Regions from separate parts of the Gilvimarinus sp. 1_MG-2023 genome, predicted to be linked through region 2. Evidence: predicted binding sites of a transcription regulator. Region 2 holds the regulator's gene; each other region holds the start of a gene.
What was found. The regulator sigma-54, encoded in region 2, starts transcription at its own class of promoters, with help from an activator protein. The targets are predictions, from matches to a motif close to TGGCACANNNNTTGCNNT.

Region 1 (8,082 bases), on a different contig from region 2:
CTTGGCATCCTGCCTAAAAATTATTTAAACCCCTGTCGCGGTGGTTTATTCGAGATTCCTACACCTGGGTGTTGGTTTGCTCGATATGACAAATCCGTTGTCGTTCCCTATTAAATTTTATTTTCCCTGGCTAGTCCGTAGCTAACATCCTGTGAACCTTCCTGGCCCCTTGGTCATCCGTGTAACGTCCCTGTGCTAAACAGTATCGCCAAACCTCGTGACGACGAACAGTGGTGTATGACGTTACTTTTTGTGAGACATCTCCTACAAAGTGGATTTTGATGCCATCATCGAATGATTTGATAGCAGGGGACGTAATTACTGCCCGGCAACTTCATTCGCCCTTGCTGCTGGAAAGCATCCAGCAACTCATCTACAGGGCCCATTATGGAAGCGTCACCACAGATCTCAAATAAGCCGTGCTCTTCAATGGCACGAATGCCGGCATCTTTTACATTGCCGGCGACTATTCCCGAGAAAGCACGGCGCAAGTTCGCGGCCAACTCGTGTTTAGGAAGTTGTGGCTGCAAGGTGAGGTTGCGCATATTCTCGTGACTGGGTTCGAACGGCAGTTGAAAATTCGGTGCAATTTTTAGCTGCCAGTTAAAGTAATAAGCATCGTCGGTGTCTTTACGGAATGCCCGAACCTCGCCCATCCCCTCAACCATATGGCGTGCTACCGCAGCCGGATCGTCGATAATCATGGTGTAGCGGCTTTGCGCCTCAGCCCCTAGAGTCAGGCCAATAAAATTGTCGATTTGTTCGAAGTAGCTGCGGGCCGATTCGGGCCCGGTAAATATTAGGGGGAAGGGCAGTTGCTGGTTGTCTGGGTGCAGTAAAATGCCCAATAGGTAGAGAATCTCCTCGGCCGTACCGGCGCCACCGGGGAATACCACAATGCCGTGGCCACTGCGCACAAACGCCTCTAGGCGTTTTTCAATATCCGGCATAATCACCAATTCGTTGACGATGGGATTGGGCGCTTCGGCGGCGATAATGCCCGGTTCGGTAATGCCGATATAGCGGCCAACCCCCAGGCGCTGTTTGGCGTGGCCGATGGTGGCACCTTTCATGGGGCCTTTCATTGCGCCCGGGCCACAACCCGTACAAATGTCCAGGCCGCGCAGGCCCATTTCATAGCCGACCTTTTTGGTGTAGTCGTATTCACCCACACTGATCGAATGGCCGCCCCAGCACACCACAATATTGGGGTCGACCTTGGGGCGGATGATTTTGGCATTGCGCAGCATATGAAACACCGCGTCGGTAATCGCTGCAGGGGCCTTGGTTTGCTCGCTAGACAATAACTTTTGTTCGCCGCTGGCAAATAACACATCGCGCAATACGGCAAACAAATGCTCACTGATACCGTGAATCATTTTGCCATCAACAAATGCGCTGCTGGGAGCCCCATTTACTTCCAACTTAATGCCGCGCTCTTCCTGAATGACCCGAATGGCAAAGTCGGGGTAGCGCTCCAGCAACTCTTTACCGTCATCCAGGGTGTTACCACTATTGAGTACCGCCAGCGCACAGCTGCGAAACAGCGTGTACAGGCCGCCCTGGCTGGCGTCCAATAAACGAGAGGCCTCGGTTTTAGAGAGTATATTGAGTTGGTTTTGGGGAGAGACTATAGCGTCTATGGTGTCGTACTGCCCGTTTTCTTGGTGGGCGTGTTGATAGGGTAATTGAGTATTTGGCATCGCGTCCTCTACAGCTCAGACTGATCGTATTGCATGGTTGGGAACCTGACGTTAACCGTGCACGGGTTTTACTTAAGTGTACTCTATTTTGTGTTAAGGCTTCGTATCAATAGAGTAGGTTGGTCTAAAATGGGGCGTACCCATGGGCAAAATTAAAATCGTGACCAGTAACGGTGCGTTGGTTGTCGGCGTTACGGTGTAAGATACTTGTCCGGCCCCTGTGGCCGTGGGCTGTGTGGCCTCTTGAGCCTTTGGCATGCTTCTTGTTCATGTCTGAGGAAAATGTCGGCGGATTAGCCACACTGGATTGATAAAACGCGAAAAAAGTTGGCGCGGTATGCCCCAAGCGCCCGAGTAAAAAACAATAGAGTTAAGCCATTGACCTCAGTTACGTCACATCGACAAGTCGCGGAGCCTGCCGGCGCTGTGGACACCACTCGTGTCTCGCGCTCCTGGCAGGCAAGTCTCGCGCTGCGCTTTGCGCACAGGGCCGGTAAAACAGCGGTCACCCGGGCGCAGCATTATGGCCCGTTGAGAATTCAGCGCCCCTTTTACCCCGAGTGCGACTGTGCCCATGTGTATTTATTGCATCCGCCCGGTGGATTGGTGGTGGGGGATGCGCTTCATATTTCTCTCGGTGCCGAAAGTGGTGCTGCCGCTCTGGTCACCACGCCCTCCGCGGGTAAGGTCTACTCGCTCGCGGGTTTACAGCACAGTGATAGTACCACCACGCAATCGCAACACATTGATATTACTGTGGCCCAGAACGGACATTTGGAATGGTTGCCACAAGAAACCATTGTGTTTAATGGGGCTAACGCACGGCTACACACCAAGTTAACCGCCGCACTTGGGGCTACGTTTATCGCGTGGGATATAGCTTGTCTGGGGCGCCCGGCTTGTCAGGAGGTGTTTGATACCGGCAGCGTGCATCAGGATTTAGAGGTGTGGGTAGATGGCGTGCCCCGGCTAATTGAGCGCAACCATATTACCGGTGGTGATGCGTTTATGCAGCAACCCTGGGGCCTTAATGGCGCCGGCAGTCTGGGTACCTTGGTGGCTTCTGGTAGCCCCAGTCGCGATTTGGTGGATCAATTGCTTGAAGAGCTCAACCAAGCCGCCAACGGCAGTCAACCCAATTGGGGTTTAACCCAAAAAGAAGATTTATTTATCGCGCGTTATATAGGCCCCAGTGCCTATGAATGTCGCAAAGGTTTTATTCACATTTGGCAGGCAATCCGGCCTGAGGTTTGTGGTCGCGAGGCGGTTGAGCCTCGTATTTGGCATACATAATACAGGGGAGAGAGCGGTGGAATTAAATCCGAGAGAAAAAGATAAGTTGATGCTGTTTACCGCAGCGCTTTTGGCTGAACGTCGCAAAGCGCGCGGGGTGAAGTTGAATTACCCGGAATCCATTGCCCTGATCAGTGCCGAGATTATGGAAGGCGCCCGCGACGGGAGAACCGTGGCGGAGTTGATGGATTACGGTCGGCAAATCCTAACCCGTGAAGATGTTATGGATGGTATTGCCGACATGGTGCACGAGGTACAGGTTGAAGCCACCTTTCCCGACGGAACCAAGTTGGTAACCGTCCATAACCCCATTGTTTAGGAGGCGCTTGTGATTCCAGGAGAATATCAAATTGCCGAGGGCAGTATTGCTCTCAACCCGGACCGCGAAACGGTCACGGTTATGGTGGAAAACACCGGCGATCGCCCCATACAGGTGGGGTCGCACTATCATTTTTTTGAAGTGAACCCAGCGCTGACTTTCGATCGCGATAGCACCCGTGGCTTTCGTTTAAACATTGCCGCCGGTACCGCCGTGCGCTTTGAGCCCGGCCAAGAGCGCGAGGTTGAATTGGTAGCGGTGAGCGGCGATAAAATCATTTACGGATTCCGTGGCGACGTCATGGGGGGGCTTTAAAACATGGCTACAATAGATCGCAAGGCTTACGCCGATATGTTTGGTCCCACCACGGGCGATAAAGTGCGCTTGGGGGATACCTGTCTGTGGATTGAGGTGGAAAAAGACCACACTATCTACGGCGAAGAGGTTAAATTTGGCGGCGGTAAAGTGATACGCGACGGCATGGGTCAGTCTCAGGCCAGTTGCGCCGACACCCCCGACACCGTTATTACCAACGCGCTTATTGTGGATTACTGGGGCATTGTTAAAGCCGATGTCGCCCTGAAAAACGGCCGCATTGAAGCGATTGGCAAAGCGGGCAACCCGGATATACAACCGGGCGTGGATATTATTATCGGGCCAGGCACAGAGGTGATTGCGGGTGAAGGGCAGATCCTTACTGCCGGTGGCATCGACGCCCACATTCATTTTATTTGTCCGCAACAAATCGATGAAGCATTAATGAGTGGTGTGACCACCATGATTGGCGGCGGAACCGGCCCGGCGACGGGCACCAACGCCACCACCTGTACCCCTGGCCCCTGGCACTTGGGTAAAATGTTGCAAGCGGTGGAAAGCTTTCCGATGAACATCGGCTTGCTCGGTAAAGGCAACGCCAGCTTGCCACTGGCACTGGAAGAACAGGTGCGCGCCGGTGCGCTCGGCCTAAAGCTGCACGAAGACTGGGGCACCACGCCGGCCTCGATTGATAACTGTTTGAATATCGCCGAGCAGTACGATGTACAGGTGGCTATTCATACCGACACCTTAAACGAATCGGGTTTTGTCGAAGACACCATCGCCGCATTTGGCGGCCGCACCATTCACACTTACCACACCGAAGGTGCCGGTGGTGGTCACGCGCCGGATATTATTAAAGCCTGTGGTCTGTCCAACGTCTTGCCATCGTCCACTAACCCGACCCGGCCCTATACCGTCAACACCATCGACGAACACTTGGATATGCTGATGGTATGTCACCATCTGGACCCTAACATTCCAGAAGATGTCGCCTTTGCCGATTCGCGTATTCGCAAAGAAACCATCGCCGCCGAGGATATTCTGCACGATCTAGGGGCTTTCTCCATGATCAGCTCCGACTCGCAAGCCATGGGGCGAGTGGGTGAGGTAGTGTGCCGTACCTGGCAGACCGCACACAAAATGCGGCAACAGCGCGGCGCACTGGAAGGTGAAACCTCCAGCGTTGATAACTTTAGAGTAAAACGTTACTTAGCCAAATACACCATTAACCCAGCCATCGCACACGGCATATCGCACGAAGTGGGCTCAATTGAAGTGGGTAAGTTGGCTGATCTGGTGTTGTGGAAGCCGGCGTTTTTCGGCAGCAAGCCATCGCTGATTATTAAAGGTGGCGCCATTGCCGCAGCGCCCATGGGCGACCCCAATGCGTCCATCCCAACTCCGCAGCCGGTGCATTACCGGCCCATGTTTGGCGCTTACGGCAAGGCCTGTACCGGCACCTCGGTGTCTTTTGTCAGTCAGGCCGCAATAGAGGCAGGTATTAAAGGTTCGCTGGAGTTGGAGCGCCGTTTGGTTGGTGTTAAAGCCTGCCGTTCGGTGACCAAATCGAGTATGGTGCTCAACGATTATCAGCCCCATATGGAAGTCGACCCGCAAACCTACGAAGTGCGGGCCGATGGCCAGTTGCTAACCTGCGAGCCGGCCACCGAGTTGCCCTTGGCTCAGCGCTACAGTTTGTTTTAGAGGTTTTTATGCTAGAAGCTTTTCATATTGTCGAGCGCCAGCCCGAGCCCACTATGCCCACAGCCGAGCTGACCTTTGAGCAGCGGCAAAAAAGTCGTCACCGCTGTCAAACTCGCTGCGGACAACCCCTCGGCTGGTTTTTAGAGCGCGGCCACGTTTTGGCCGATGGCGAGGTGCTGGAGTGTCGCGATGGCACCTTAGTGCAAATCGTTGCTGCCAATGAAAACGTCAGCCAGGTGGAGTCGAATGACGCCTTGGCCCTAATGCGTGCCGCATACCACTTGGGTAACCGGCATGTGCCCTTGCAAATTGGCGCGGGTTTTCTGCGCTACCAGCACGATCATGTTCTGGATGATATGGTGCACGGACTCGGGTTGACGATAAACGTTGCGCAATTGCCATTTCACCCTGAAAACGGTGCCTATCATGGCTCCGGACACGGGCACAGCCACGACCATTCACATAGCCATGATGAGGCCGTCGGATAAATGGCGGGCCAGGCGCTGTTGCATTTAATGCACTTGGTGAGCCCAGCGCTGCCGGTCGGTGCCTATGCCTATTCGCAAGGGTTGGAGTACGCCATTGACAGCGGCTGGCTCAAGGAGCAAGACGAGCTGGAAGATTGGATGCTGTCACTGATGCAGCGTTCCTTAGCGACTTTGGATTTGCCCTTGCTGCACCGCTTTTTCGCCGCCTGGCAATCTAATAATATTGACGAGATTAATCGGCTTAACGATTACCTGCGCGCCTGCCGCGAAACCCGCGAACTGTTGTTGGAAGACGAGCAGCTAGGCGTTGCCCTAAACCGTTTATTGCAATCACTAGAAGTAGCGCAAGCGGATATTAACCTTTATCGCGCCACGCCCAGTTTTACCTGTCAGTTTGCATTGGCCGGCGTGCATTGGAATATTGCCATCGAAGATTTGGCCGAAGGTTTTGTGTGGAGCTGGCTGGAAAACCAAGTGGCCGCGGCGACTAAAATAGTGCCTTTGGGGCAAACACAGGCGCAAAAAATATTGGTGGCATTATTGCCCCATATTCCAGCGGTGTGTAAAGGGGCAAGTGATGTGCCCGATGAGCGTTTGGGGCAAAGTTTGCCCGGCGTGGCGCTCGCCTCCAGCCTGCACGAAAGACAATATTCGCGATTATTTAGATCGTAACGCGAGATAATTCTAATCTTATTAAAAGAGTAAATTTAGGAACTGTTATGCAAAAACCCACATTACGACTGGGCATTGGTGGCCCGGTAGGCTCGGGCAAAACCGCATTGGTAAAATCCCTGTGCGCGCATTTAAAAAATAAATACAACATCGCGGTTATCACCAACGATATTTATACCCGCGAAGATCAGGAGTTTTTACAGCGTCACAAAGCGCTGGAAGACGATCGTATCATGGGGGTCGAAACTGGCGGCTGCCCGCACACAGCGATCCGCGAAGACGCCTCCATGAACTTATCCGCCGTCGCCGAATTGCAGCGCCGCCACGAGGGGCTGGATGTTATTTTAATTGAAAGCGGTGGCGACAATTTGGCCGCAACTTTTAGCCCAGAATTGTCCGACTTAACTCTCTACGTCATCGACGTATCGGCCGGCGATAAAATTCCCCGCAAGGGTGGGCCGGGCATCACCAAATCCGATTTATTGATCATCAATAAAATTGATTTGGCACCGTTGGTGGGCGCCGATCTCGATGTAATGGATCGCGATGCGAAAAAAATGCGCGGTGACAAACCCTTTATCTTTACTAATTTAAAAGACGAAACCGGTGTGGCCGATGTGATTGCCTTTATTGAGCAAGCCGGCATGTTATCGGCTTAAGCTTTAACCTATTGCCCTTATATTTGATGTTAGGAGTTTTTATGAACACTGTAATAAAAATCGCTGCCGGCTTAATGACCTTATTGGTGACCTGCGTGGCGCAAGCACATCCACATCACAGCAGTGATGTGTCCGACCATATTCACTTCTCCATCGCAAGCTTTGCCTTGGTGGCTTTTTTACTGGTGGGGTACTGGGTTGTATCGCGCTACTTGCGCGGTATGGGCGAGCGACGCGATCGGGAAGACCGCTAGTGGGTTAATCGGTTTACCTATAAAGCAGAGCTATTTCGATGGGTCGGCCAGGGCAGGACCGGTGCGCCCTGTTTTGTATAATTTATGCACACCTTTGTACGTAAAGCTAAGGCGGTGGGCGGCTTGTTGAGGCTGGCTGTTGATAAATGCGCCAAGGGTCGACTATTAACGCTATTTCGCGTATCTTATGCGGCCTAAAACCGATTAAATCTGGGGCTGCTACGGCGGCCCGACAAGGCTTCATTGACAATTATGAATCTGAATTATCTAGAATTTGAACAGCCCATCGCCGTTCTCGAAGGCAAAATCGAAGAGCTGCAGCTTGTCGGCAATGATAACGACCTGAACATTACCGATGAAATCTCCAAGCTGAAGGAAAAAAGCACTAAGCTGACCGAAAGCATCTACAGCAATCTGACCCCGTGGCAGATTGTGCAGGTGGCTCGTCACCCTCAGCGCCCCTATACCACCGACTATATTAAGCGGATCTTTACCGATTGGGACGAGTTGCACGGCGACCGTCACTTCGGTGACGATCAGGCCATTGTCGGCGGCGTTGCCCGTTTAGATGGTAAGCCGGTTATGGTTATCGGCGAAGAGAAGGGCCGCAGCGTCAGCGAAAAGGTTGCCCGCAACTTTGGTATGCCTAAACCTGAAGGCTATCGCAAAGCG
Region 2 (8,082 bases):
ATGGTACTGAGCAGTTGCAGGGGCAGTTTCACTTGCACTTACCTTATCAGCGAAACTCAGGACCGATTGAGCTTACCATCAGTGCGACAGCGCAGCAGGTAGCAGCTCAGCAGTATAAAAAATACATTCCAATTGTCTTACCTGAATCTTTACGTGAGTATATTGAGCAAGGAGTTGGCAAAACGAATGCAGGTATTGCGAAGCAGGCGCAATTTATTTATCGCGGCGTGCTTAATGATGGTGCTCCAGAGGCGCACAATGTTGCACTCAGCCTGAATATAGATCAGGCCTCGTTTCATTATCAAGATAACTGGCCTGAAGTGCATGACACACAGGGTAGTCTGTTGGTCGACAATGATGATGTCTACGTGCGGATCGCATCGGGCCGGATTTATAATAGTGAAGTAATCGATGCCGAAGTGATATTGAATGATAACCCTGCGGGCGAGGGGGCATTGTTAACCATCGCCGGGCACGTGGATGGTATTGCTAGTGATGGTTTGCGCATATTACGCCAAAGTGTATTGCGCGAGTACGTGGGCGATCAAATGGATAGCTGGTACTTGCACGGGGAAATACAGGCGGCTATTGATATTGCGATACCCTTGCAGGAGCAAGCAGCAGGTGGACACTACGCCGTTGATGTCAATGTTCAAGCTTCCAGTTTTGACCTCGATAATTTAGCCCTCGAGCTGGATGATGTTAAAGGCCGTATTCGATACGATGATAAAGCTGGCATTCAAACGCAAGATTTAACCGCTCAACTTTTTGGTCATCCGCTACAAGTTGCAATGCGCAGCGCTACGAATGAGAGCGGGCTGCTGACGATTATAGAGGCGCAAGGCAGCGCCAGCGCAGATCAGTTGGCGCACTGGAGTGAACAGCCGGGACTCTTGTTTGCCGATGGAACCATGCCTTTGCGTTTATCGGTGGAGCTCAATCATGGTGATGAAACCGCTGAGTCGAGAGAGGATCAACGCCTGGCGGCTATTTCAGTACATGCAGATTTGACCGAAGCGGCGGTTAACTTGCCCACTCCTTTGGGTAAAGAGCGTGGTGAACCTGGCACGGCGGTGGTCAATTATATAATGGGCAGTGAGACTACCTTTGTCGATGTTCACTATTTAGATCAAGTTCGAGCGATGTTGCACTTTGAACAGGACGAAAAAGCATTGATTAGTGGTGCGGTTGGGCTTGCCGCTGAGCCTGAGTTTCCATCGACCCCTGGCTTACATATATCGGGCAGGGTAGAGCAAATAGATATTGCTACCTGGCAGAATGTTTTAAGTCAGTATAGAGGCTACGAACAGCGAATGCTCGGTGAGTTAAATGAGCCGCAAGTAGCCTCTAGCCAGATACCAATCTCTACAGACTTGCTAATACATCGACAGCCTCTTGGTGCAATTGCTCTGACTGACTTACGTTTAAGGGCGAGACAGCTTGAAAGTGGCTGGGACTTTCTTATTAATAATAACGCGATAAATGGCGAACTCTATTGGCCAATACTAGCGTCTGAGCCGATGCGTATTGTCATAAATAGTTTGAATGTTCCCGCTGAATTACTGGAAGGTGAGGGGGGCGACAAATCACTGGAGTTGACCAACACACACACTTGGCCGGATGCAGAGGTGAGTATCGACTCGTTACGGCTGGCCGATAAGGATTATGGCCAGTGGTCTTTTAACCTTCAACCCAGTAAGGATAAATTGGCTTTCACTGATATTAAAGGCGAAATCCGTGGTATGGAAGTGAAGGGTATCAACGGTGCTGGTGCTACCCTAGATTGGACGTTGGGTGAAGCTCCTCAGACTGCATTGGCCGCCGAGCTTAAGGTCGCCAATATGTCGAAAACTTTGCAGGCGTGGGGTGCTCCTCCCAGCCTGGAGAGCCAAGATGCTTTGTACAGAATGGACTTTACTTGGCCGGCATTGCCGACGGATGTCGATTTAGAAACAGTATCGGGCCAACTCGATGTGAAATTGGGGCAGGGACGTTATTTACGTGACAGTGCCGGTGCCAGTGATGGGCTGCTGAAATTCTTAGGATTATTTAATTTCGATTCTTTAGCGCGCCGGGCAAGGTTGGATTTTTCTGACCTGTATAAAAGTGGTTTGGCGTTTGACAGTATTACCGGGCAAGTGGCGTTTGATGAGGGGCAGCTTAATATTACAAAAGCCTTTCAGTTGCAGAGCCCTTCAAGCCGAATGGAGTTGACAGGCAGTGTGGACATGGTGGCGCAAACTTTGGATACCCGGCTGGTCGCCACTTTGCCGATGACCGGTAATCTGACAGTTATTGCAGCTCTTGCTGCAGGTTTGCCGGCTGCAGCTGGTGTGTTTGTTATCAGTAAACTGTTTGAGGAGCAAATGAATAAGGTCACCAGTGTTCGCTACGCAATTACCGGTGACTGGGATGATCCGCAAACGGAATTTTTAGGCGTGGCTGATAGTGCTGCGAATGATTGATACCGTTTTTGAGTTTCTAAATTATTGGTGTGCCAGCACAGTATCACGCAAGTAGCGGAATAATTTGCGGGCATGAGCAGGAGCTTTCGCTTGGCTTTTCTCTTTTTGCGCCATTCGAACCAATTGTCTTAAATGCTGGATGTCGACATCGGGATGATTGCTAATAAATTGTTGCAATGTGTCCGGGTTGCCGTCGATAAGCTGGTCGCGCCAATTCTCCACTTGATGTTGACGCTGAGTGTTGAGTGAATGCTTGGCGTTTAGATTGTCCAGTTGTTGTCTAACCTGTTCGCCGTCTACCTTACGCATGACCTTGCCGATAAACTGAAGGTGTCGACGGCGAGCCTCCCGCTGCCTGATGCGGTGCATCTCTTGAATGGCCTCCAGCACTTCGCTGGGAAGGTCGAGGCTTAGCAGTTGGCTATCACTTAATTCCGTCAGCTCCTGCCCCAGTGCTTGCAGAGCGTGCATCTCGCGTTTGCGTTGAGACTTGCTCGGTAGGTCATCAAACTCTAGGTCGTGCTCTTGATCTTGATCGTTCATGGTGTGTCTTCGTCCAATTCTTCAAAGCCCGACTCAATTAATGAGCAGATGGCTTCCAGCGCCTGATCGGCATTGTCGCCACAAGTGGCGATGTGTAATTCTTTGCCCAATCCGGCCGCGAGCATCATCAGCGCCATAACACTGTGGCAATTGGCATTTTTACCTTCACAGGTCAGTTCGATTTGGCAGTCGTATTGATTGGCCACGGCCACCAATTTGGCGGCGGATCTGGCGTGTAAGCCCTTGCGGTTAATTATGGTCACAACTCGGGTTGGCATGGGAGGCTCTATTGTGGCGCGTCTAATTCTCTGTGACGAACCTGCACATTGTCCAGTTCACCTGAGAATTGTTGTTGTAGCTTGTCGCATAAATAGACCGAACGATGCTGACCGCCGGTACAGCCAATAGCGACAGTAATATAGCTGCGATTATTAGCTTGGTAGTGTTGCCACCAGCGACCTAAGAAGTGGGTTATATCTTGTAGCATGTCTTGTACTAGCGGTTCTGAATCTAGAAAATCAATAACATCGACGTCGCGTCCAGTTTGGCTGCGTAGACTTTGCTTCCAGTGCGGATTGGGTAGGCAGCGTGCATCAAACACGATGTCGGCATTGTTGGGCGGGCCGTGTTTAAAGCCAAATGACTCAAATAATACTGCCATGCCATCTGAGTGAGGTTCGGCAATACGAGATTTAATCAGCTCGCGCAACTGATGCAGGTTTAGATCCGTAGTGTTGATGACAAGATCTGCCGCATCTCGCATGGGCTCAAGTAACTGGTGTTCGGTTTCAATTGCTGCGGTCAAGTGGCGATGTTTGTCACTCAGTGGGTGTTTACGTCGAGTTTCACTGAACCGCTGCACAATTTTTTTGGTTTCAGCGTCTAGAAAGACAACGGTAAAGGGTAGGTGAGCATCTTTATGATGTCCTACCATTGAGGGGAAAATTTCTAAGTCTTGCCAAGCGTCGCGAATATCGATGCCAATGGCAAAATTTTGATTGTCCGCGTCTTTGTGCAGTTGAATTTGAGTGATTAGCGCAGGCAGCAGGCTTACCGGTAAGTTATCGATACAGTTATAACCGGCATCTTCCAGCGCGTTTAGCGCGGTACTTTTCCCCGAGCCCGACAAACCACTGACAATCACCAAATGCATAGTGGTTAGCCTGCTGGTGACTGGGTGGCAGCGGCAAAAAGCGCTTGCGGGTTTTGCGCAGACCGCAATGCCTGGCGAAACTGATTGTCATTAAGCGCGCTGGCCAGCGCGGCCAGCGTTTTTAAGTGTTCGTCACATGACTCCTCGGGAACCAGCATGGCAAATAATACATCGACCGGTTCACCATCCATTGCATCGAAGTCAATGGGGTCTTTTAAGGTGATTAGTGCGCCCAATGTACAGTCGCAACCTGGTATGCGTGAGTGGGGGATGGCGATGCCATGGCCAATACCGGTAGAACCGAGCTTCTCCCGCGCGATTAAACGCCGAAATACGTCATCGGCGTCGAGCATGGGTGAGTTCTCGGCAATGGTATTGGCGAGGATCTCTAGTGCGCGCTTTTTACTGACCCCTTCGATATGGCATAGGGTGCGTTCTGGGGATAATATTTGAGAGATTTCCATGAGTATTATCTGTGGCTTTTCAGCTTTTCTTTGTGTTTGATCACTTGACGGTCAAGCTTGTCGGTAAGGGCGTCAATGGCGGTGTAGAGATCTTCGGAGTCTGCATTAGCAAAAATGTCTTTGCCGCTGACATGTATGCTCGCTTCAGCTTTTTGGGTTAGTTTTTCCACAGTGAGAAAAACATTAATGCTGGTGATGAGGTCATTATGGTGCGTTAACTTTGCAAATTTATTATGAACATACTCTTCAATTGCTTCGGTTACCTCAATGTGATGACCGCTGATGTTTATTTGCATATAGCTATCCTCCTGAATCAGGGTGGGCCTATCCCACCCAGCCGGCCGCAATAGTGCCACCGGTGCATAAACAGACTGTATCAGACAATGCTTTTACGTTCATTTGATGGTGGAATATTGAGCGACTCTCGATACTTGGCAATCGTTCGCCGTGCGACCCTTATTCCCTGCTCGGCCAGCATGTCGGTAATTTTGCTGTCGCTGAGTGGTTTTTTCGAGTTTTCAGCTGCCACCAATTTCTTAATGATAGCGCGGATTGCAGTAGACGAACACTCACCGCCTGAATCGGTGCTGACGTGAGATGAAAAAAAGTATTTCAGCTCAAAAATACCCTGGGGGGTGTGCATATATTTCTGCGTAGTCACCCGCGAAATAGTCGACTCATGCATTTCTACCAACTCGGCGATATCGTGTAACACCAAGGGTTTCATGGCTTCTGCGCCATACTCCAGAAATCCTCGTTGCTTTTCCACAATACAGGTGGCGACTTTCAACAGGGTTTCGTTACGACTTTGTAAGCTTTTTAGAAACCAGCGGGCCTCTTGTAAATTGTTTTTCAAAAAGGTGTTTTCGCTGCTGGAATCGGCTCTTTTAACCAGTGATGCGTAATCGGAGTTGATTCGTAACCGGGGAGCTATATCCGGATTAAGCTCAACGGTCCAGCGCCCTTCACGTTTATCGACAAATACGTCGGGCACGACATACTCGGTTTCGCGAGTGTCAATAGCGTCACCCGGGTGGGGGTTGAGGGTTTTGATTAGGGCAACCGCCTGCGCTAACTCTGGCTCTTTTAAGCGTGTTTTGCGCATTAATTGCCGGTAATCGCGGCTGGCGAGCATGGGGAGATATTGTTGAACGATTTGCTTGGCGGCATCCAAAAAAGGTGTGTCGGCGGCAAATTGGGTCAGCTGAACCAACAGACACTGCTCTAAATTCTCGCTGCAGATTCCCGATGGATCGAATTGTTGCAATCGGTGCTGTACAGCTTGCACCTCATCCAGTTCAAGCTCTTCGAAGTTGGGTGCTAAGCCTTCAAAAATTTCTTCCAGAGTAACGCTCAGCAGCCCGCTGGGCTCTACAGCGTCAATAATGGCCAGAGCGATGATTTCATCGCGCTCAGACATCGGTGTTAAATTGAGTTGCCACATTAAGTGGTCGTACAGTGTTTCAGTACTGCCACGACGGCTTTCGAAATCTGAGTCGTCGCCCTCGTAGTTGCTGGCCGGTAGTGCCGGCGCAGAGCTCTCGTAAACATCATCCCAGCTGGTGTCCACCGGGAGGTCCTGAGGGATTTCTTCGTTCCAATCGCCTTCAGCATTGTTTTCAGGTTCGGTTTCAGTGGCTTTGGCGGATTCTTGAGTGAGGCTGCTGGTCTCATTAATAGCAGCTTCTTGTTCGGATTTTTTTTCCGCCTCGGTGCTAGGCTCGTTGTTCTCTTCGGTTTCCAGCATGGGATTGGAATCCAGCGCCTCTTGGATCTCCTGCTGGAGGTCCAAGGTCGACAACTGCAGCAGACGAATCGCCTGTTGCAGTTGGGGGGTCATAGTGAGCTGTTGGCCCAGTTTTAATTGTAACGATTGTTTCATGGCTTCTTCAGTACGATCTTGCAGACTATGGTTTGAGTTTAGTCAGCATGTCGCCCCCAAGCAATAGCTCCTAGCAATCTTTATGCCTAACAAGGAGAATTAAGTATATGTCAAGGTGGCGAACCGGCTTTTAGAGCATAAAATGCTCGCCAAGGTAAACTTTGCGCACTTTCGCATTGTTCAGTACTTGTTCTGAACTGCCTTCGGCGATGATATGCCCTTCGCTGACGATATACGCTTTTTCGCATACACCTAAGGTTTCACGGACATTGTGGTCGGTAATCAGTATACCGATATTGCGGTCTTTTAAGTGGAGGACAATCTGTTGGATATCGCTGACGGAGATAGGGTCGACCCCGGCAAAGGGTTCATCTAAGAGGATAAACTTAGGGTCGGTGGCAAGGGCTCGCGCTATTTCTACCCGCCGTCTTTCACCGCCTGACAGAGCCATGCCCAGGCTGTCGCGAATGTGGGTGATGTGGAACTCTTGCAGTAGTGACTCTAACTGCTCTTCGCGTTCGGCCTTAGAAAGCTCCTTGCGAGTTTGCAATATGGCGAGAATATTATCCGCGACAGATAATTTACGAAATACTGAAGCCTCTTGTGGTAGATAGCCAATACCCGCTTGGGCACGCCCGTGGATGGGCATATGTGTCAGGGATTGATCGTCGATGGCCACTTTGCCTTTATCGGCGCGAACCAGGCCGGCAATCATGTAAAAGCAAGTCGTTTTCCCCGCCCCGTTGGGGCCGAGTAGGCCGACTATTTCGCCGCTTGATACGCTTAGGGAAACATCAATGACGACTTGGCGCCCTTTATAGCTTTTGGCCAGATTATCTGCGCGTAGTGTCGACATATTACTGCTCTATCAGTGCCGGGGGGATGGTCATTTGAATGGGTTGGTCAGATTCATGATCGCCTTCGGCGCTGACCAGTTCGCGGTTGATGTCGTAGCGAATCTCATGACCTTGCATAACCGCGCCGTCTTGCTCCAGTAAAGCGCCTTTACTTAGCGATACGGTATTGTTGGCACTGTTGTAGGTAATAATGCCCGCCTTAGCGCTAACCACGCCGCGATCAATGCTCGGTTGCTGCTCAAAGTGGGCGGGTGAGCCCTCGGCAGTGATTTGTTCAACGCTATTGTCTTGATCGAATTGAACCACAATGGTGTTGGCGCGGATGATCAGTGAGCCCTGCTGTAGGCGGGCCTCGCCAGTGTATGTAACACGACCATTTTTCTGATCGAACGTTTGCTGGTTCGCTTGCAGCTCAAAATTTTGCTCGCGATCACTGGGTAGGCCAAAAGCAGTTGTGCTGACGATTGCCAATAGCACAGTGAGTACGCAGTGCTTCAGTTTAGCGGGAAGCCTTTTAGTCGGGAGCATAAATACCTTTTACCTCAGACAGCAGTGCCACACGACCTGAGTCGAGATCGGCGGATAAGCCGACGGCGCTGGTAGTGCCGCGAGCGCTTTGCATGGTAACAGGTTTATCTGTTGTGGCAATTTGCTCGTGAGTGTTTACTAAGAGATCTTCGGTAGTGACATCCAGTCGGCCGTAGCGTGGATGCTCGCT
Region 3 (8,082 bases), on a different contig from region 2:
TGCGCTAAGCGCTCCGCCTCAGCGCGCGCTTTGGCTTCAGCGACCTTGCGCTCTGCCTGCACTTTTGCCTTGGCCTGCTTAATCTCAAGTGCTTTACGCTCCAGCCTTTGCCGCTCCAGTTGTTTGACCTGAGCGCGGGCTTCAAGTTGTTGTTGCAACTGACCCATTCTGGCATTGACTGCCGTTAGCGCTGCCGACAAAACCGGCAGGTGGGGTATTTCATGGGCGATACCAGCATCAAAGCAAGCGGCAATCTCTGCCACTGACTTTTGCAACACTTTATGACCGTTACGGTTCACAAATAATAATTTGTCTGTGCCCGGCGCTTGCATTAAGAACTGACAACGCAAGCGCTGCTGACCATCATTAAATTCAATCCAATCCCCACTGGCAAACTGATGCTGCGCCGCTCCAGTTTGCAACTGTTTCAGGGATTCTGCATCTTCTGACTCTTGTTTTTTAGCGGCCTCCACCGTATCTATGGTCTGGCCTTTCAGCAGCGTAATCACCTGAGTCGACAAATCATCCAGATGGCTTTGGTAAACATCAGGTGTGCACACTTGATTGGCTTTGGCCGTTTCTAATTGCGATAGTAACGCTGGACCTTTTTGAAAGAATGCTTGCCGATCCTCCTCTGACTTTTCTGGGTTCAGTGCCCAGACCAGTAAGCGCAACGAACGCTCCCAAAAATTTCGCTCAGAATCGTGATCATCGCCGTTTATCAAAGCGAACTGCAAGCTTGGTAAAATGACCTCTTCGATAAACACCAGTGCTGACTCTGGCAGCATCCGTCGGGCAACCACGTGATTGTAAATATCGGTCACTTTTTGTTGCGCCGTGGCAGCCCGAATACGACCTAACTCTGAAACTTGCATGCGCTCGGCTAACATTGCTGCCTTATCCAACTCGCGGTCACCAAGTTTATTGAAGTCTTCAAGCGCTTGGGCCCAAACACTGGTGTCAGACTGCATAGCCCCACACAATAACTCGACCCGCTCGACAAATTTTCTACCGCTGGCCCCTAAGCCGTTGTACCAAGTTTGCAAATGAAAGAAGCACTGATCGAGGGCGCGGCGGTTACCGTGCAGTACAGTTAGTTGCAACGATTCATCGCTCACCACGTAAGTAAGGATACGGTTCAGTAACTGCTCTTTATATGACTGCAGATCTTCTGGTACTAAAAGGTTGTCAGCCAAGGCCTTGGCCAACCACGTGGCGTACAGCCCAGCTAAACCCGCATTGCTCCCATAGGGTAAGGCCTGATAGGCGGGCCAGATATCTTCAGCTTGATAAAAGTCATGATCGACACTGTGTAAGGCAGAGACCGTTACAGGTGCTCGCTGATTAGTCGCGAGCCCAAGCAAGGAGCGGATCTCAGTAAATTTTTGGTTATCTGTCACACACTTCTCCGCGCTCGACCATAGAATTCAATAACCCCCCGTGAACCAGTTCCGTGCACCTGTGTGTTTTTTGCACCAGCCATGCCCCCCTAAGCGCGCCCCAATATGCAACAAGGCCACCAAACACCACCAACACAAGCACCATTATATAACACTCACCTTGACCGGCCGCACAGCATAAGCTCAACGCGGCGCACCAATGCGCAGCATTGTGAGCTGGCACAACCATTGCTCTATAGCTGTTTTGCCATGTGCGGACACACATCACCGCAATGACAGTTTGCCCAATTTACCCGATGGATTTCGCGCAATGAACTCACAAAAGTTAAATTTAGTCGATCTTACCAAGGCCAATATCAGGCTTTTACACCTTACGTGGTTTGCCTTTTTTCTCACCTTTGTCGTTTGGTTTTCCCATGCGCCGTTGAAACCATTGATAATGGAAGCCTTCGATATGAGCATAGCTCAATGGAAGGCATTATTGATACTCAATGTGGCGTTAACCATTCCCGCCCGGATAATTATCGGCATACTGGTCGATAAATTCGGCCCGCGTATTGTGTACACTCTATTGCTCGCGGCCGGTGGTCTTATGTGCCTGGCCTTCGCCAGTGCTCAAAGTTACGAACAATTGGCCCTGTTCCGTTTTTTGCTAGGCTTTGTCGGCGCCGGCTTTGTTATTGGCATTCGACTGGTTGGGGAGTGGTTCCCTGCGCGCAATGTCGGCTTAGCCGAAGGCGTTTACGGTGGCTGGGGTAATTTCGGCTCCGCAGCAGCAGCTTTCACACTGCCTACGGTAGCGCTAATGTTTGGTGGCGAAGATGGCTGGCGCTATGCGATTGCCTGTACCGGCTTAATGGCATTGGCCTACTCAGTGGTCTTTTATTTGCGAGCGCGCAACACCCCCAAAGGCTCAACCTACTTTAAGCCCAAGAAAACCGGCGGCCTGGAAGTTACCAGCAAACAAGACTTCTATTTTTATCTGGCCATGAACCTGCCGATGTATATTATCTTAGCCGTTCTGGCCTGGAAGTTGTCCCCCGCAGGGGTCGGCTTACTGAGTCAAACCATGACTTATGTTATGTACTTATTATTAGCGGTGCTGTGCGGCTATCAGTTCAGCCAGATTTACAAGGTCAATAAAGAGTTGTTGCAAGGTGGCGCGGTAGCCGAGCACGACAAGTACAAATTTAAGCAAGTGGCCATTTTAGACTGGGCTTATTTTGTGACTTTCGGCTCTGAGCTGGCGGTCGTATCAATGCTGCCCGCCTTTTTCTTAGAGACCTTTGAGGGTATGTCACTGGCAGCAGCAGGGGCCTTGGGCGCCGCTTACGCCTTTATGAACTTAGTGGCTCGCCCTGGTGGTGGCTACATCAGCGATAAATTTGGCCGTCGACTATCCATGTCGATTTTTATTATCGGCCTTACTATTGGTTACTTCACTTTGTCACAAGTCAGCGGTAGCTGGCCGATTCCCCTGGCGGTTGCAGCAGTCATGTTTTGCTCGTTCTTTGTACAAGCCGGTGAAGGCGCCGTATTTGCCATGGTACCACTGGTGAAGCGACGCATGACCGGGCAAATTGCCGGTATGGCTGGCGCATTTGGCAATGTGGGTGCCGTAACATTTTTAACGGTTTACAGCTTTGTCGATGCCAGTACCTTCTTTATGGTCATTGGCGGCTCGGCGCTGATTATTTTTCTGATCGTGCAGTTTTTAGAAGAGCCGGCCGGGCACATGCACGAAGTCAACGATGATGGTTCAATCACTCAGATCGAACTTACCTAATATTAAAAACCATAATGCCGGCGCGTTTGCGCTGGCTTGGGGACGCGCTATGATGACAGGCAACGATAATTCTAATAGCGCGCCTATGGAACATTTACAGTCCTCTCTGGCAGTCAGCTTTGCTCAAATCAGTGCGGCTGGCCGCAAAGATGAAAATCAAGATACCGTCGGGGCTCGTTTCCCCGAGGGCGCCGCGTTAGCAACTAAAGGCATCGCTCTGGCCATTGCCGACGGGGTGAGCAGCTCCCAATCAGCCAAGCAAGCCAGTCAAACCGCGATCACAGGTTTTTTGGCCGACTACTACGCCACCCCCGACACCTGGCGTACCGGACAGTCGGCCAATCGTGTGATTCAATCGCTCAATCGATACCTTTGGAGCCAAAGCCAGAACAGTGTTCGACAAGAAGGCCATCTAACCACGCTGTCGCTGCTGATTATAAAAGGCGATAAGATGTTCACCTTTCACATCGGTGACAGCCGCATTTACCGATACCGCCACGGCAGCTTAGAGCAACTAACACGGGACCACAGTCAGCGTGTTGACCACAGCACTACTTACTTAACGCGCGCACTGGGAGCTGATTTATCCCTGGAAGTGGATATGCAATCTCACGAGATTGAGCGCGGCGACATCTACCTGCTCAGTACCGATGGACTGCACGATGTCATCAGTGCGCGCGACTTGGCGCAGCATATCGAGCAGACACCTAACCTCGACACCCTTGTTCAAGCCCTGCACGACACAGCGTTTGCCAATGGTTCACAAGATAATATCAGTGTACAGGCAGCACGAATCGATGACGTGGGCAGGCCCAGTGAAAGTGACGCTATTACTGTTTTATCGCGTCTGCCCTTCCCCCCGATACTGGACGTTGGCCAAAGTCTTGACGGCTTAACGGTGGAAAAAATTCTGCACGAATCTGAGCGCAGCCAGGTTTACTTAGTAAAGCGGGCCGATGGCACTTTATTAGTAATGAAAACCCCGTCTCCCAATTATCAAGACGATGCCGCGTTTATTGAGCGCTTTGTGCGCGAGTCCTGGATTGGCTCACGACTCAACAACCGCCAAGTAGTGCGAGTAGTCGAGCCCAGCCAAACACGCACCTGCCTGTATTATTTAACCGAATATATTCCCGGCCCCACCCTCGGGGAGCTGATTCACCAGCGGGCGCCTTTCGCCGTGGCCGATGCCATTGAACTTGCCGAACAACTGGTTACCGGCGTGCGTGCCCTGCACCGTAAAGACACCCTGCATCAAGATTTAAAACCCGACAATATTGTTATGGGACGCTGGGGAGCCTGCTTGATTGATTTTGGTTCTTGCTGGGTTGCCGGCATTGAAGAGATGGCCTCACCCATTGCCGCCGACAAGGTGCTGGGGACACTGGATTATTCCGCGCCCGAGTACCGTTACGGTGGCCTCACCGGCCCGCGCTCGGACCAGTTCTCTCTCGCTGTTTTAGTCTATGAAATGCTAACCGGAAAACACCCTTATGGTGACGCCTACGGCAAAGCCATGTCGTTAGTACAATTTCAAAAGCTTACTTACCGGTCCGCCCTACAATTTAACCCCCTTGTTCCTGTCTGGCTAGACCGAGCTTTGGAAAAATCTCTTTATATACAACCCGCGCAGCGCTACGAAGCACTTTCTGAATGGTTGCGTGATATCAAACGCCCCAACCCTAACTGGCTGACCGCCAAGCACAAGCCCTTAATTGAAAGACACCCGGAGCGTGTTTGGAAAGTCGCGGCATTAGCGGGCTGGGCAATGGCGATTGCAGCATTAGTTTTTATTGCAACAAAATAAGATATTGACCTGCGGTAAGTATTAGATCTTTTTGCAACTGCCGAGCATAATTAGTTACATTTTTCGGGGTTAACGCTACCCATAATTTGATAATGCTTATAATTTGACCTGGCTCGCTAACAACTTGCCACACAGATGAATCAATGTCATTATTTTCATAATAATCAGGAAAATCGGTAGCAGAAGCTTGCTAGAACTTACACAGTCGACAACTCTAGAATAATTAAAATAAGGAATGATTATGTACATCTGGAAAACTGCCGCTCTCTCTAAAGACATTAAAAACCATAATGTCAATCAAAACGAATGGCGTAAATACTACTTAGCAGCTTCAATATTTGTGACAATTGCCATTTATCTCACTGCATTGACACCTCACGCTAGCCTAATGGCGGTTTTGATTGAAGCGATTGTAATGATCGGAATTCTTATTTTTGGGGTAAGTTTTACTTACCATTCTAATAAAGGTGACGATGGTACTGATTATATAGCAAGAATGACGGCCCTAGCACTTCCTATCTCGGTCAAAGCATTTGTCATCTCTTTAGCCTTTGGCGTCATCATTGGAGTATTGAGCCAAGCTCTATCAATCTCTGCAAGCTCCTTTGACTGGCTGATGCTTGTCTTTGGGTCAATAATACAGGTTTGTATTTTTTGGCGCCTTAACGAACACATAAAATTTATTAATGCGTAGCAGACACGTTAGATTTCTAACACTTTGGGTATTGCTCGCGCCGGTACTCAGCGCATGCGATAAAGACACCACCTTATACACCTCTGGCGATAAGCCAGAGCTGGTAATGATTGCCATCAATAATAGCGGCGAAGTATTTACTTCAATACACAAGGAATCATTGAGTATCGAGGCGTTGTCTACCGAGATAGCGCGATTATTAAACAACGACACTGATTACAGATTTGTGATTCAGTCAGATATAGGCGGCTCGGCTTATAAAGACAGCGTTATACAATCTTTAACAAACAGCGGCGTTAAAATAGACTATATCGCCGCCCCATAAAACCGCCTTTAACCTGATTATTCTTTCACGATTACGGTATAGCTTTTTTCAAAATCCTCAGGTTTAACAAAATAGCCGCCCTGTACCACAACACCACTACCTTCTTGCCATTTCACTTCAGAGCCATCAATTGTAGATTCAGGCAGAGCAAACCCTTCAAATCCTTCGTTAATTTTGAAAACCTCTTCGCCAATATATTTAAGACTCGCAGGCAATTCCACCTGAGTTAAGCGATTGGCGAGAAAGGATTTATAGCCAATAGACTCTAACCCCTCCGGTAATTCGATACTGGTTAAGCGATTATCGCGAAAAGCACTATCCTCAATAACTTTAAGGCCGGCCGGCAAGTCTACGTGGGTGAGAAAATTCACATTAAACGCACTGTGCTCAATGGTTGTCAGCCCAGCGGGAAAATCAACCTGGATAATACGGTTATTCTGAAAAGAAAACTCGCCAATAGAAGTCGCCCCCGACGGTAAATCAACGACAATCAAACTGTTGTCGCGAAAAGCACTATCGCCTACAGCGGTTAGTCCATCCGGCCAAGTCACTTCAACAACACTATTCGTGGCAAAAGCCCAATCAGCAATACGGGTAATTCCCGCGGGAAAATCCACATGGGTTATGCCGTTAAACTCAAATGCTCCCTCTCCGATAGTGGTAAGACTATCGGGCAAATCCACCTCGGTTAAACGATTATTCTGAAAGGCAAAGTTGCCAATAGAGGTTAACTCTGCAGGGAGCTTCACACTGGCTAAACCTTTAGCTTGAAAAACTCTATCGCCAATCCCAGTGATTTTCTGGTCATCCAATGTACCGGCAATAACAATATTTGGCCGATAATTTTCACCGGCTTGATCGGTCAACGTAGAGGCGGTAATAACACCACGGACAACCGTCACGTCAGCATCGGTGAGGCTATAATGTTTTTGTTCTTTAGCATCAACGGCAAGCGAAACAAATATCACCGCACTCAACAGTACTTTAAAAATTTTCATACTCTATAGTTCCCAAACACATTCTGAGTAATAGCAGACAGCTTTGGAGCCAAATTTATAATAAGTGGCTCAAAAACACTATGCCGTACTGGATACGGCATAGTGTCCACGAACATCCAATAAGATTTGTACACAACCTAAGCGTCTGCATTGATCATTTAAAACATTAACGCAGTAACACTAAAGGCCTACCAACGATAACTAGCACCAACGGTCACACGACGATCAGTAAGACCTTGGAAGCACAACAATGCGCCTTCATTAACACAAGACTGCTCCACTTTAGACTCCGTTAAATTGACCGCTTCAATACCTATATTGAGCTGGTCAGTTACATCGTAACTCACGCTAGCATTAAGCTGACCGCGGTCTTCTTGTACTACCGGAAAGCCCCACGGGTAGTTAAAGGTGCTACCGAAGTCCTCTGAGCGATATGCTTCACGCCAGGTATAACGCATACGAGCCGACAGCCCGTATTTTTCATAGTAGAGCGTAAAGTTATAGGCATTCTCAGACAGGTCTATCAACTGCTGTTTTGCGGAAACGTCTATATCATCGTTGCCCGTTGATGCTGCAAAGATTGCGCTGGCACGGCTTGTCGCTGTATCAACAGCCTCGCCGCCAGAAAATTCCTGAAAGGTGTAGTTTGCCAATATACCGAACCCTGACGCCCAACCAAGCTGATCCTCAAATCCTGCTAGGTCGTACTGTATTGCCAACTCAACCCCTTCCTGAGTTGTCTCACCAGTGTCGTTGATAGTAGTGGCCCATGGCACACATACACCGACACCTACAGGGCCAAATACGTTGATATCCGCGATAGGATTCCAGATCCCCCCCTCTTCACACTCAGGCCCGACAATATCCCGGTAACCAGTTTCTGGATCTTCGTAGGGGTTATTTTGCTGACCTACATGCAAATCTTTACGGGTTTTATGGAAGTAGCCGATGCTTAATACACTTGCTTCAGCAAAGTACCATTCAGCAGAAATATCGAACGAGGTAACCTCTTCTGGAGTCAGCCCCGGATTTCCCACCGCCACAGAAGTGTTAGGGCTCAGCGGGTAAGTCA
Region 4 (8,082 bases), on a different contig from region 2:
GATGATCATACTTTTAATCAAATACTCTTCCGTCGCGCGCAGCTTTAACTTATCGGCTATGGGCAGGGCAATGGCATTGGCAATGACGGCACCGTAAAGAGTGGTCAGCAAAGCCACGGCCATGGCCGGGCCAATCGCCTTCGGGTCATCCATATTCGCCAGCATAGCCACCAGACCGATCAGCGTCCCGATCATCCCCATGGCCGGCGCCACGTCCCCCATGGAGGCGAAAATTGAAGAGCCCAAGGTGTGGCGTTTTTCCGCGAGCGAACGATCTTTAGATAGCATCGTACGCACCACATCGGGGTCGTGACCATCCACCAGCAATTGAATGCCCTTTTGCAGAAAGCCGTTGGTCACCTCTTTGCCTTCCAGCGATAACAAGCCACCTTTACGTGCCGCATCGGCCAGATCGACGATTTCATCGATCATATCCAACGGATCGTCCAGCTTATTGCTAAAGCTTTTTCCGGCGACTTTAAACGCACTTAAAAACTGGCCCAAACCATATTTGGCCATCACCGCAAAGATACTCCCCCCGACCACAATCACCAGAGACGGGGCATTGACGAACATACCGACTTCGCCCGACATAAACATCGCGGTGACGATCAGGGCGAGGGCCCCCAACAGCCCAATTAGTGTTGCTAAATCCACACCTTACTCCTTAACGGCCTCTGGATATATTGACATACTTACCATCTATTCTAGCCGCAAACCACTGTCGACAGTAAAAATAAAAAACAGCTCTAAAAGCGTTATAATAAGCCCACATTCATGGGATACACCCTACTTATCGGCCACAAGCCCTTAACATTAAGGACGCAATCCCCCAAGTAACAGGTTTAGTTATGCCCGCAACCAAAAAAAAAGTCGAGCTGGAGACTTCTCTACAAGAGCTAGAAAGCATTGTCAGCCAAATGGAGTCCGGCGAGCTATCACTGGAGCAATCACTGAAAGCTTTTGAGCAAGGCATAAAACTAACCCGCGAATGCCAACAGCGCCTAACCGATGCCGAAACACAGGTAAAACTGCTGCTTGAGCAAAATGGCGAATTAACCCTCAACGATTTTGACCAGCCGGAAACACTATAATGTCCGCCTACGCAGACTTTTCAAAGGCGGTTCGAGCGCGTATTGATCGGGCTCTCACCCAAGCCATCCCCACAACTCGCGACAACCCCCTCAGCGACGCCATGCACTACGCCTTGGCCGGCGGCGGTAAACGTATTCGCCCACTGTTGGTATTTGCCGGTTTTTATGCCGTCAGCGCCGAGCGAGACCACTCCGCTCTCGACCACTTGGCCTGCGCCATTGAAGCGATTCACGCTTACAGCTTGGTGCACGACGATCTGCCCGCTATGGACGATGACGACTTACGCCGCGGCAAACCAACCTGCCACATTGCTTTCGATGAGGCGACCGCTATTCTCACCGGCGACGCTCTGCAAACGCTGGCTTTTGAATTACTGGCTCAAGCCCCCGAGGTCAGCGCGACTACCCGCATCAGCTTAATCCAAACCCTCGCCCAAAGTGCTGGCGCGCGCGGTATGGTACTGGGGCAAGCCATCGATTTGGCCGCCGTCAACCAAACCCTGACTCTGGCTCAGCTTGAGCATATGCACCGCTGCAAGACCGGTGCACTCATTGACGCCAGCGTCGCCATGGGTGCTCAGTTGGGTGCAGCCACTCATGCTCACTTAGCGGCTTTGGCTCGCTACAGTCGCGCACTGGGGCTGGCCTTTCAGGTGCAAGACGACATTCTCGACATCACCTCCGACACTCAAACACTAGGCAAACAACAAGGTGCGGATCAAGCTCGCAACAAGCCTACTTATGTCTCGCTGCTGGGGCTGGAAGCGGCTCAAGAAAAAGCCCGCGAACTGCAACAAGAAGCGCTCTCCAGTCTCACCCAGTTACCGGGCAACACCCAAGCTTTACACCTAATTGCGCAATATGTGGTTGAGCGTGAACACTAGTGGCGCCTACAATGGCACGTTTGCGATAACCGACGTACCCAAATGCTGAACGAAATACCTCAAACGCGCCCGGCAACACCGTTGCTTGACCGCATCGACTCCCCCGCTGATTTGCGTGAGCTCACCGAAAAAGAGCTGCCCAAACTGGCAGAAGAGTTGCGCGCCTTTCTTTTGTACAGCGTCGGGCAAACCGGCGGGCATTTTGGTGCTGGCCTCGGCGTGGTCGAGCTGACCATTGCTCTGCATTACATTTACAACACCCCCGAAGACCGCCTCGTGTGGGATGTGGGCCACCAAACCTATCCCCATAAAATCCTCACCGGCCGCCGTGAGCAGTTGCTCACCATGCGCCAAGAGGGCGGCCTATCCGGCTTTCCCAAGCGCGAAGAGAGCGAATACGACACCTTTGGGGTGGGCCACTCCAGCACCTCTATCAGTGCGGCCTTAGGTATGGCGCTGGCCGGGGGAGAGCGCAAATGTGCTGCGATAATCGGCGATGGCGCCATGACCGCCGGCATGGCCTTTGAGGCGCTCAACCACGCCGCCCACACCGATGCTGACCTACTGGTCATTCTCAATGACAACAATATGTCGATCTCGCCCAATGTCGGCGGTCTGGCCACGTATTTATCTAAGATTTGGGGCAGTAAGTTTTACAACTCTCTGCGCGAGGGTAGCAAGCAAGTGCTCACCAAAATTCCATCGGCGTGGGAGTTTGCCCGGCGCACCGAGGAGCACTTTAAAGGGTTTGTCTCACCGGGCACTTTATTCGAAGAGCTGGGGTTTAATTACATCGGTCCCATCGACGGTCACGACCTGCCATCTCTTGTGCGCTATTTACGCAATCTGCGCAGTGTCAAAGGCCCAAAACTGTTGCACCTTATCACCCAAAAAGGCAAAGGTTTCGAGCCCGCCGAGCTAGACCCGGTCGGCTACCATGCACTGAACAAGCTCGAACCCGCACCGAAAAAACCCGTCCCCAACCGGCCCAAGTTTCAAGCTGTATTTGGCCAGTGGCTGTGCGATATGGCGGCGGTGGAACCGCGCTTGGTGGGCATCACCCCGGCCATGTGTGAAGGCTCCGGCATGGTGGAGTTTGCCGAGCAATACGCAGAACGCTTCTACGATGTCGCTATTGCAGAGCAGCATGCGGTAACCCTAGCGGCAGGCTTAGCCTGTGAAGGCCAAAAGCCGGTAGTGGCAATTTACTCTACTTTCTTACAGCGTGCTTACGACCAATTAATTCACGACGTTGCCCTGCAACAGTTAGATGTCACCTTTGCCATTGACCGAGCGGGCTTGGTCGGTGAAGACGGCGCCACCCACGCCGGCAGTTTTGATATCTCTTTTTTACGCTGCATTCCCAATATGGTACTCGCCACGCCTTCGGACGAAAACGAGTGCCGACAACTGCTGTACACCTGCTTCCAGCACCAGGGGCCAAGCGCGGTGCGCTACCCCCGAGGGCGCGGTGCCGGCACTGCAATTGAACAAGCCATGAACGCCCTGCCAATTGGCAAGGGCATTATCAAGCGACAGGGCACCAGCGCCGCGCTACTATGTTTTGGCACCTTGGCCACTTGCGCGCAAAAAGTCGCCGCCGAGCTGGGCTTAACCCTGTGCGATATGCGTTTTGTGAAACCGCTTGATACTGAATTGATCGATCAGCTAGCCCGCGACCATAACCTACTGGTAACACTGGAGGAGAACGCCATCGCCGGTGGAGCGGGCTCCGCAGTCACCGAATATTTGCACAGCCAGCAAAACACGACATCGGTGTTACAACTCGGCTTGGCCGATGAGTTTGTCGGCCACGCCAGCCAAGCCGACCAATTAGCCAGCCAGGGACTGGACGCACAAGGCATAAAAAGTGCCATCAACCAAAGACTCGATCAACTTGGCTGGCGCCACTTAGGGGGCCTTTGAGTTAGCTCACCGGCGTTAACTGTTGCAACAATGAACGCCAGCACAAGCTATAAGAAACGCCGAATATCTCGCACACAATTGGGGTGGTAGCGCTCGAGCCACTCGACACTGCGCTCCAACATATCATCTGCCTGTACCGGGCCGAACAACTCACACATCACCACATAGAGCTGATTCACCACGCGCCGAATTTCAGGCGAGGCGCATACCACCGAAAACGACTTGCTCGCACCATCGCTATCAAACCAACTCCGCAGGCGTGTTTTCAAGGCGGGGTTTAACGGCATGTCGGCCAAACGAACCAAAAAATTTAACCGAAATTGCAAAAAAATATTACTGGGCATAACCGTTTCTAGCGCCACTAAAAAATGCTCAAACACTTTATCTAACCGCTCGGGATACTCGCGTGGGGCACTTTCGCGAACCGACAAATCTTTCATCACACCGATTGAGGGTGCGGGGTCTGGCAAAAGTGTCTGTGAGCTCGGATCTTGGCTGAGGTTTAATAAGGCGCGGATGACTTCTTTGCGCGGACCCAAATTGCTAGCCAACATCGATAACTTACCCACATACTCATTCAGGGCAAAAACCGGCTTATCAGCGTACTGTTGCTCCCACAACTGAAACGCTTTAGCCAGTTCTTCGCCCTGCAAAAAACCAGACAAAGCCGTGTAAACAATGCGCCGCTTTTGTATTTGCACTGGGGTGGCACTCATCGTTCGAGCACCTCCAGTGTTTTCTCGTTATAAGCGTTGCCTTTAGTAAACTCAGGATACCCCAGCTCAGCATGCTCAGTAATATCTAAGCCGCGCTGCTCATGCAAAGGCTCGGCCCGCAGCGGCATCACCCAATTAACCAATCCGTAGATAATTAAAGATCCTACAAAGGCCCACAAGAAGCAGGTCAGTACTCCTATGCACTGTACAATCACTAACTCTATTGAAAGCATATCTTCGGCATAAAACAAACCGGCGGCAATGGTGCCCCAGGCACCGGCAAAACCATGCACAGGGATCGCCCCCACCACATCGTCAACTCGCATTTTTAACAATAAACGAGATCCATACACCACCACTAAGCCTGCTATCAACCCGGTCACAACCGCAAACAATGGGTCCATAGTGGCGCAACCGGCAGTGATACTGACCAAGCCACCTATCGAGCCGTTTACCACCTGCTCCACCAATATGGGTTTACGCCCCAGCGCACAAGCTAATAGCGCCCCGGCGGCCCCGGCACAGGCGGCCAAATGAGTATTTAGATTAATTAGGCCAATAGAAACATCCGCCCCTAAAGTACTCCCCCCATTAAAGCCAAACCAACCAAACCAGAGAATAAAGCCGCCCATGGCCACATAGCTTAAGTTATGGCCCGGAATTCGGTGCACACGCCCTTCGCTGTCAAAGCGACCGATTCGCGGCCCCACCACTAAAGCCCCCGCAAGCGCAACCCAGGCACCCAGCGAATGCACGACCGTTGACCCGGCAAAGTCAATAAAGCCGAGCTCGGCGAGCCAGCCGGTTCCCTCAAAGGCACTGCCCCACGCCCAACTGCCAAATACCGGATAGAGAAATCCCATCACCACACAGGCGGCTACTAAGTAAGCATTAAACCGGGTTCGCTCAGCCATAGTACCGCTGGCTATGGTTGCAGCTGTGGCGGCAAACATGGCCTGAAACAATACGACCGACCAGTCCCACTCCAAGTCAGGGTTTAACAAGAAGTGGTCGGTCCCCCAAAAACCTGTTGGGTTAGCACCAAACATCAGGCCAAACCCAACCAGACAAAACACCAACGAACCTACACAGACATCTGCGTAGTTTTTCATTATGACATTAACTGTATTTTTGGCGCGCGACATACCACTTTCAAGCAAGGCAAAACCCGCTTGCATAAAAAACACGAGAGCGGCAGCAACAATAATCCAGACAGTATCAACGGAGGTTTGCGAGGCGACCGAGTCAGCCGCCAGCGCAGGACAAACACACAGCAGCAACACAGCGCTGAGCAGTGGGGACAGTACATTCTTCATGGGCATTCTCTTAGTTTTTCTCATGGCCGGCTTGGTTTTTTGACGCCGGTTGTACCACCGTGTGTTATACGATGGTGCAATTATGATTTTGCTCTCGCTTTAACGCATTTTGCGTGCCACTGTACTTTTTTTCTTACCTCTTAATAACTTGCAAGTGATTGGCGGATTTCCCGCTCAATCTAGTCAGCGTTGACACCAAAACCCCGCACCAATGCAGAGCAAATGCATCACCTCATGCGCCAATCCTGCACTACAGTGGCTTTGCCAGAGAGCATTCACTTGCCTGTCATATTGAGCCTTCACACTGCTCAATATTTCGGCATTGATGCTCACAGAGATACACCCACTACAGCGAGCGTGTATTGCCTATTAGAGATCATTTTAAGGATTGAAAATGAACATTGCCGTCTCCTACCAACGGGTTCGCGACCTAGCCGTATCCGTTGAGCCGCTAACCCCGCAAACACGCATTAAAGATGTTGCCGACCTGTTTTAGTCGGAAGATTATCGGGCACTGCTGTGTCTGCCCGTGGTCACTGCGGGTCAGGTAGCCGGCACCATTTCCCGCTATGCGATTATGCGGATATTTTTGCAGTCCTACGGACGCGAAATTTACGGCTCCCGGCCGGTGGGTGACTTTATGAACAAAGAGCCGCTGCTCATTGACATCAATACCGATATCGAAGAGGCCAGCCGCTATGTTCACGCCCACATCGACAACCCTATCACCGAAGACTTTGTGATCATCACCGGCGAAAACCAGTACTACGGCATGGGAATGGTTCTGTCGCTGTTGGAGCTGCTTGAAAAGCGCGCCGAGATACGCAACCGCGCCCTACAAACGGCCAACCATCGTCTTAAATCGTCGCAAGCTCATTTGATTCAATCGGAAAAAATGGCCTCGCTCGGTCAGATGGTCGCCGGCGTTGCGCACGAGATAAATACGCCACTGGGTTATGTGCAATCCAATGTAGAACTGGCGGCAAGCTTGCAAGAACACATTGAGCAATTGACCCAAAGCAACCAAGCGCTGGTAGCCGCCCTTCTCGCCGATGAGCCAAACGACGAGACCATCACTCAGGCCATTAGCGTCAACGCCGCAAGCATCAACGAGACGGTTGATCAAGGTATGATTGAGGATTTGCGCACACTGGTAGCCGACAGCCTGCACGGACTGGATCAAATCGGGGAGCTGGTGGGCAACCTGAAAAACTTTGCCCGCATTGATCATATTAAAATGTCAGAGGTCGATCTCAATGACTGCATCGATAGCGCTCTAAATATTGGCCGCAATATCATTAAACAAAAAGCGCAGGTGATAAAAGACTACCAAGACGGCACTGTGATCGAGTGCGTATCCTCGCAAATCAATCAGGTTCTGCTCAACATTCTTACCAACGCCGCCCAGGCCATCGACAACTGGGGCAAAATTAAAGTTAAAACACGCGTGCGCAATGACTGCGTCGATATTCATATTCTCGACAATGGGCGCGGCATGCCAGAGGCCGTGCGCAAAAAGATTTTTGATCCCTTTTTTACCACCAAAAAAGTGGGGGAAGGCACTGGTCTGGGGTTGTCGATTTCCTACCAGATCATTCAACAGCACAAGGGCGTCATCAATGTGCGCTCGGTTGAGGGCAAAGGCACTGAATTTGTCATCCGCTTACCTAAAACGCAAAGCTCGCAATCCACGGAGGAGCCAATATGACGGCAGCTAAGCCCACCTTATTGTTTGTCGACGACGAAAGTCGTATTTTAAGGACGATGGAGATGGCCTTTCGACGCGACTATAACGTGCTTACCTCAAGCGACGGCCGCGACGCATTGGAGCTATTAAAAAACCACGCGGTCGATGTCATCATCTCGGACCAGCGCATGCCAATGATGACCGGAGTAGAAGTATTGCGCGGTGCACGGGATATATCCCCCGGCACAGTTCGCATTCTGCTTACAGGCTACGCCGAGCTTGCCAGCATCGTCGGCTCTATTAACGATGGCGAAATCTTCCGCTACATACAAAAACCCTGGCACCTGATCGAATTGCGCAAAACCCTGGACGAAGCCGTGGCCATCGCCCGGGAAACAAAACAGGCCATTGCTGAGCCCGCAAAAGCCAAACCGAATGCCGGCGACATTGTGGTGCTGC

Region 1: Q4563_RS02500 (urease accessory protein UreD) is a predicted target of sigma-54. The motif match lies at 1,956-1,973, and genes of this name have one in related genera.
Region 3: Q4563_RS12900 (NarK family nitrate/nitrite MFS transporter) is a predicted target of sigma-54. The motif match lies at 1,618-1,635, and genes of this name have one in related genera.
Region 4: Q4563_RS13255 (ammonium transporter) is a predicted target of sigma-54. The motif match lies at 6,038-6,055, and genes of this name have one in related genera.

The regions. Positions count from the first base shown of each region.
Region 1 covers NZ_JAUOSC010000001.1:565,640-573,721, reverse strand. The annotation lists gene ppnN (nucleotide 5'-monophosphate nucleosidase PpnN) at 288-1,703, opposite strand; gene Q4563_RS02500 (urease accessory protein UreD) at 2,130-2,996, shown strand; gene ureA (urease subunit gamma) at 3,013-3,315, shown strand; gene Q4563_RS02490 (urease subunit beta) at 3,325-3,630, shown strand; gene ureC (urease subunit alpha) at 3,634-5,337, shown strand; gene ureE (urease accessory protein UreE) at 5,346-5,825, shown strand; gene Q4563_RS02475 (urease accessory protein UreF) at 5,826-6,497, shown strand; gene ureG (urease accessory protein UreG) at 6,545-7,156, shown strand; gene Q4563_RS02465 (hypothetical protein) at 7,198-7,410, shown strand; gene Q4563_RS02460 (acetyl-CoA carboxylase carboxyltransferase subunit alpha) at 7,663-8,082, shown strand, end outside.
Region 2 covers NZ_JAUOSC010000003.1:205,545-213,626, reverse strand. The annotation lists gene Q4563_RS06475 (YhdP family protein) at 1-2,465, shown strand, start outside; gene yjgA (ribosome biogenesis factor YjgA) at 2,487-3,008, opposite strand; gene Q4563_RS06465 (HPr family phosphocarrier protein) at 3,005-3,286, opposite strand; gene rapZ (RNase adapter RapZ) at 3,295-4,161, opposite strand; gene ptsN (PTS IIA-like nitrogen regulatory protein PtsN) at 4,167-4,625, opposite strand; gene hpf (ribosome hibernation-promoting factor, HPF/YfiA family) at 4,631-4,921, opposite strand; gene Q4563_RS06445 (RNA polymerase factor sigma-54) at 5,002-6,507, opposite strand; gene lptB (LPS export ABC transporter ATP-binding protein) at 6,638-7,363, opposite strand; gene lptA (lipopolysaccharide transport periplasmic protein LptA) at 7,365-7,892, opposite strand; gene lptC (LPS export ABC transporter periplasmic protein LptC) at 7,879-8,082, opposite strand, start outside.
Region 3 covers NZ_JAUOSC010000012.1:67,218-75,299, reverse strand. The annotation lists gene Q4563_RS12905 (DUF1631 family protein) at 1-1,400, opposite strand, end outside; gene Q4563_RS12900 (NarK family nitrate/nitrite MFS transporter) at 1,711-3,186, shown strand; gene Q4563_RS12895 (bifunctional protein-serine/threonine kinase/phosphatase) at 3,272-4,993, shown strand; gene Q4563_RS12890 (hypothetical protein) at 5,235-5,687, shown strand; gene Q4563_RS12885 (hypothetical protein) at 5,680-6,012, shown strand; gene Q4563_RS12880 (leucine-rich repeat domain-containing protein) at 6,030-7,010, opposite strand; gene Q4563_RS12875 (TonB-dependent receptor) at 7,199-8,082, opposite strand, start outside.
Region 4 covers NZ_JAUOSC010000013.1:42,199-50,280, reverse strand. The annotation lists gene pomA (flagellar motor protein PomA) at 1-657, opposite strand, end outside; gene Q4563_RS13275 (exodeoxyribonuclease VII small subunit) at 852-1,094, shown strand; gene Q4563_RS13270 (polyprenyl synthetase family protein) at 1,094-1,978, shown strand; gene dxs (1-deoxy-D-xylulose-5-phosphate synthase) at 2,021-3,904, shown strand; gene Q4563_RS13260 (hypothetical protein) at 3,952-4,620, opposite strand; gene Q4563_RS13255 (ammonium transporter) at 4,617-5,936, opposite strand; gene Q4563_RS13250 (sensor histidine kinase) at 6,466-7,644, shown strand; gene Q4563_RS13245 (response regulator) at 7,641-8,082, shown strand, end outside.